Cellulophaga algicola DSM 14237: one gene and its partner. The protein of the gene in region 2 binds, or shares a complex with, the protein of the main gene of each other region. Links are inferred from orthologs where the notes say so. Each region holds a gene or a part of one and is shown on either strand. Other genes may lie near its edges.

The links.
Region 1: the proteins of dnaG (region 2) and dnaB are in contact, whole or in part, in a crystal structure (PDB 2R6A), measured with the Geobacillus stearothermophilus proteins. The link is inferred for Cellulophaga algicola DSM 14237 from one-to-one orthologs. Residues at the interface, in WP_049624496.1 of Geobacillus stearothermophilus: Lys456, Leu457, Leu458, Pro459, Ala460, Asn463, Ala464, Leu467, Leu535, Leu536, Ile537, Ala538, Gln544, Glu545, Asp548, Tyr549, His552; in WP_033016901.1 of Geobacillus stearothermophilus: Ser13, Glu15, Ala16, Gln18, Glu91, Leu92, Asp94, Ala95, Val96, Pro97, Thr98, Ala99, Ala100, Asn101, Tyr104, Tyr105, Ile108.

Annotation. Positions count from the first base shown.
Region 1 is NC_014934.1:2,944,676-2,947,537, reverse strand. It holds dnaB (replicative DNA helicase), read right to left. Parts: upstream 2,278-2,862; coding sequence 724-2,277; downstream 1-723. Other genes in the region: CELAL_RS12655 (acetyl-CoA carboxylase carboxyltransferase subunit alpha), read right to left, coding at 2,445-2,862; CELAL_RS12665 (hypothetical protein), read right to left, coding at 1-686. UniProt on the Escherichia coli protein: The main replicative DNA helicase, it participates in initiation and elongation during chromosome replication. Travels ahead of the DNA replisome, separating dsDNA into templates for DNA synthesis.
Region 2 is NC_014934.1:2,513,569-2,516,558, forward strand. It holds dnaG (DNA primase), read left to right. Parts: upstream 1-497; coding sequence 498-2,483; downstream 2,484-2,990. Other genes in the region: CELAL_RS10920 (hypothetical protein), read right to left, coding at 1-315; CELAL_RS10930 (response regulator), read right to left, coding at 2,553-2,990. UniProt on the Escherichia coli protein: RNA polymerase that catalyzes the synthesis of short RNA molecules used as primers for DNA polymerase during DNA replication.

The DNA of each region.
Region 1 (2,862 bases), 430 kb from region 2 along the record:
CTATCTGTTGCAGAACACATGGCAAACATAAACCCTCCACCAATAACATAATTTCTAATTTTTAAAGCCACAGCTCTTTTCTCTTCGGATACTTTACTGTATCCAAGTTTAGTCGCTAATGCTTCTGCATCTTTTTTGCTTTGCAAATACCAAGGTGCTGCTTTATAAGCCGCATAAAATTTCCCGTATTGCCCTGTAAAATCTTCATGGTGTAGGTGCAGCCAATCAAATAAAACTAAGCCATCTTCTAGAACCTCTTCATCATAAACCGTTTCATACGGAATTTCGGCATAGGTTAATACCATGGTTACTGCATCATCCCATGGTAATGTTCCACTAGGAGTATATACCGCTATTTTCGGTGCTTTCTCTAAAATAACTGCTTCTTGGTTTTTAGACGGACTAGAAATTTCTTCAAGAATTGCATTGGCTTCACTATCCGATATAACTTCAAAAGACACCCCCCTAATTTGGCATTCTTTGCGGATAGCTTCTCCATCTGGCAATAAAAAAGATCCCCCTCTATAGTTAAGAAGCCATTGCACTTTTTGTTGTTTCGCTAACATCCAATAGGTAATACCGTATGCTTTTAAATGATTTTTTTGTGATTCTGCATCCATAGGAATTAGGATTGCAGAGGCAAACATTGATGTAGAAAAAAGAAAGAGAATGCCTATTAAAAGCATTCTCTTTATATTATTTTTAAATGTTATAATTTTAAATTTAGAAAGGGACATCACTATCATCAAAATCTGGCGGTGTTTCATTCATAGAACTACCAAAAGCTTGATCTGCATTTGGAAGGTTTTTAGTGGCAAATGGATTTTCTTCTCCATCATTCATTTTTGATTGAAACTCAAAAGGAGAATCAAAGTCATCTAAATTATCAAATTTACCTTGATTACCAATAAACTTTAACCTAATATTCTCTAAACCACCATTCCTGTGCTTTGCCACAATGAACTCTCCTTGACCTGCAGTCGGTGAGCGTTCATCATCATCCCATTCATCAATCTTATAGTATTCTGGTCTATAGATAAAAGATACAATATCTGCATCTTGCTCAATTGCACCAGATTCCCTAAGATCCGAAAGTAATGGTCTCTTTGTACCCCCTCTTGTTTCTACCGCACGCGAAAGCTGCGATAGGGCAATTACAGGTACACTTAATTCTTTTGCTAATGCTTTTAGGTTACGCGAAATGGTCGAGATCTCCTGTTCACGGTTACCACCACCCTTCTGGCTTCCCCCAGCGGTCATTAACTGCAAGTAATCTATCATGATCATTCGGATACCATGTTGGGATGCCAAACGTCTTGCTTTTGCTCTTAAATCAAAGATAGAAAGCGAGGGTGTATCATCAATAAACAAAGGTGCTTTTTCTAATGTTTTCACCTTCACATTTAATTGCTCCCATTCATGCTTCTCTAATTTACCGGTACGTAATTTTTCTGATGACAAACCTGTCTCAGAAGAAATTAAACGGGTAATTAATTGTACAGAAGACATCTCCAGAGAGAAGAAAGCTACAGGGATATTAGAGTTGACCGCCATGTTTCTTGCCATAGACAGGGTCAAAGCTGTTTTACCCATACCAGGACGTGCTGCGATAATAATTAAATCACTCGGCTGCCATCCAGAAGTTAGCTTATCTACTTTATCAAAGCCAGAAGGTACACCACTTAGCCCTTCTTTATTGGCAATTTCTTCAATTCTCTTTTTAGCCTGAATTACTAAATTCTGAGCAGTTTCTGCAGATCGTTTTAAATTTCCTTGAGTAACATCATACAATTTAGATTCTGCCGTATCTAATAAATCAAATACATCTGTTGCTTCATCATAAGCAGCTTGAATAATTTCATTTGAAATTTTGATTAGACTACGCTGAATATATTTTTGTAAAATGATACGAGCATGAAACTCAATATGGGCAGATGAAGCCACTTTTTGAGTCAATTTTATCAAATAAAAATCTCCTCCTGCAGCTTCTAATTTTCCATCCTTCTTTAATTGCGAAGAAACGGTTAATAAATCGACTGGTTCTGAGGTTTCAAACAACTTAAAGATCGCTTCATAGATAAATCTATGGGCATCTTTATAAAAAACTTCTGGGTGAAGAATATCAATAACCTCATCGATACCTTTCTTATCTATCATCATTGCCCCTATCACAACCTCCTCTAAATCAATTGCTTGAGGCGGAATTTTCCCACGCTCTAAGCTAATTAAATTAGACTTGTCTATTTTGTGACCTACTATCGGACTCGGTTTCTCCATAATTACGAAAGTATGTAATTAACCTTAGGTTAACTTTAAAATTGGATATTGGATGTCAACAGTTCATTAACAATTTACCTGTTAATAAGTTACGTTTTTGTGTTGACAACAAAAAAAATCTGAAGAATTATTTCTTCAGATTTTATAATTGTATGATAAATTAGGAATTAACCGTTAAATACCCCCATGTTGGCGTACTTGTCCATTCTCTTATTTACTAAATCTTTTGGTGATAACTTTTTAAGCTCTTCAAAATGTGTTAAAATTTTGTTTTTTACAATTTCAAAAGTTTTATCTCTGTAACTATGAGCGCCGCCTACTGGTTCTCTTACAATTTCATCAATAATTTTCAACTTTTTCATATCTGTAGCAGTAAGTTTAAGAGCTTCTGCTGCAATTTCTTTATATTCCCAGCTTCTCCATAAAATAGAAGAGCAAGATTCTGGAGAAATTACAGAATACCATGTATTCTCTAACATTAAAACTTTATCTCCTACGCCAATCCCTAAAGCTCCACCAGAGGCACCTTCACCAATTATCACAACAATGATAGGTACTTTTAAGCGTGTCATTTCAAGAATATTA
Region 2 (2,990 bases):
TTTTTCTTTTGCATTTTCATTTTTAGATAGGACATATTTGTTTATCAATCCAAATCCTAACATGAAGCCTAGTATTGCAGAAACTATGTTTCCTGCTAAGAAGGTAATCCACCATATTGGCGCTACAGTTAACCAACCAATATTTAATACAGCACTTATAATTCCCCAAATTCCCCAAAAGCAAAACAGCATTCCGATCCATGCTTGATAAGGTTCTATTTTTTCTAATAATTCTTTAGCGTTTGGTTTTTTTGATAAGATTAAAGAAGGTACTGCAATGATGCTTAATAATACAAGTGTAATTCCCCAGATCATAATTTTAGTTTTTAAGGATTAATTATTTATTTGTTATTTATTTCTGATACAAAGTTGCGGCTATTAAGAAGTTTTTTAAACCCTTTAGATAGCCAAAAAGTTACCCCTGAAAACAGTGATATGTTTATTATCTTTGTGTTTTAACCAGTGTATAAATGCACTGAAATAAACCCTACTGCAAATTGATATCAAAATCTACTATTGATAAAGTGTATGAAACTGCTCGTTTAGAGGAGGTTATTGGCGACTATGTACAATTAAAAAAATCGGGTTCTAACTTTAAAGGTTTAAGTCCGTTTACCGATGAAAGGTCGCCTAGTTTTATGGTAAGTCCGGTAAAGCAAATTTGGAAAGATTTTAGTAGTGGTAAAGGAGGTAATGTCGTAGCCTTTTTAATGGAACATGAACATTTTACCTATCCTGAAGCAATCAAACACTTAGCAAAGAAGTATAATATAGAGATAGAAGAAACGGAACAGAATGATGAGCAGAAAGAACAAGCCAATGAACGTGAAAGTATGTACTTGGTTTCAGAATATGCTCAAAAGTATTTTTCAGATATTCTTTGGAATACAGAATTAGGTAAAGCAATAGGTCTCTCGTATTTTAAAGAGCGTGGCTTTACAGAGGAGACTATTAAAAAATTCGCTTTAGGGTATTGTTTAGATAATTGGGATTCCTTCACCAATGCAGCATTAGAGAAAGGGTATCAAATAAAATATTTATCAGATACGGGGCTAACTATTGTTAAGGAGGATGCTGCCAATCCTGCAAACTCTAAAAAGTTTGACCGCTTTAAAGCGCGTGTCATGTTTCCTATTCAATCTTTAAGCGGCCGTGTGCTAGGTTTTGGTGGGCGTATATTAACGAATGATAAGAAGGCTGCTAAATATTTAAATTCACCAGAGAGTGATATTTACCATAAGAGTAAAGTGTTGTACGGTATTTACCATGCAAAGCAAGCTATAGCAAAAGAAGATAATTGCTATTTGGTAGAAGGGTATACCGATGTAATTCAGTTTCATCAGCGTGGTATTGAGAATGTAGTAGCGTCAAGTGGTACCGCATTAACTCCTGAGCAAATACGTTTGGTAAATAGGCTCACTAAGAATATTACCGTTTTGTTTGATGGGGATGCAGCTGGCCTTAGGGCGTCTTTACGTGGAATTGATTTAATTCTGGAGCAAGGAATGAATGTAAAAATTTGTTCGTTCCCAGAAGGAGAAGACCCGGATAGCTTTGCTAGGGCTAATAACCTTGAGGAGGTCTTAGAATATTTGAAGACTAATTCTAAAGATTTTATACAGTTTAAGGCTTCTTTATTGATAAAAGAAGCAGAGAGTGATCCTGTAAAAAGGGCAGATACCGTTCGTGATATCGTTAATAGTATTTCTAAAATCCCTGACCGCATTCAAAAAGAAATCTATATTCAAGAATGTGCTCAGATTATGAACATATCAGAATCTGTACTTTTTAACACATTAGCTCAGATAGATAAAAAAGAGGTTTCCGATACACATAAGAAGGTAAAAGAAGAGCAAAAAGCACAAGTATTTAATGTCGTTAAAAATGAAGAGGTTGGACAAAAAGTTGATGTTCAATTTGAATTAGAACGAAAAATTATTGAAATATTACTACTTTATGGAAACTCACCTCAAGAGTTCGAAGATCTTATTTTAAAAGAAAATGAAAAAGGAGATTTAGAATTAGAGCCAGAAAAAATTGAAGCAAAAGTTTACGAAAAAATATTTCTAGATCTTCAAGATGATGAAATTGAGTTAGGTAATGAGAACTTTAGGAATATCTATAGTAAGTTAATTCAGGAACTTAATGAAAATGAAAACTTCAGTATTAATACCTTTATTGCTCCGTTAGATCAGGAAATGGTATCAGAGATATCCTCCATTTTAATGGAGGAAGAAAAATACATGTTGCATGATTGGGCTCGTAAAGAAATCTATCCTAAGAAGAAAGAAGTTACTATAGCGCAGTTAACAAATGAAACTATTTTAACCTTACGTTGTTTTTTAATTAAACGTAGAATTAATGCTTTACAAAACGAAACAACAAAGTTAGAGAATGATAATAGAGAGATCTTGGAGGAAATCATGAATTACATTCATTTAAATACATTATTGAATAAGAAATTAAATAGAGTTTTGTCTTAAAAATTAATTATTTAGAACTAAAAAAGCCTAGCATTGCTAGGCTTTTTTAGTATGTAATATATTTTAGAATTAATATAATTCTAAGGCTTTTGCTTGTTGTAATAAATCTACTAAGTTGTCTACATTAAGCTTGCGCATTAAACGTGCTTTATATGTACTTACTGTTTTTTCGTTTAAGTTTAAACCAATAGCAACATCTTTGTTACGTTTACCGCTAGCTAACATTTTTAAAACTTCAACTTCTCTAGTAGATAGTTTTCTGAAAAATCTTCTTGGTTTTTTAGTGCCTTCATCAAAAGCAAGTCTTTGAGCAAGCTCATTGGTAATAAACATATCACCTTTACTTACTTTTCTTACCGCAGAAATAATATAATCTAAATCAGCAGCTTTAGATAGGTAGCCATAAGCACCTGCTCTAATGGTACTAAGTGCATAAACATCTTCAGATTGACCACTGTAGATAAGTACCTTTATATCGGGATACTCGGCTTTAATTCTTCTTAAAGT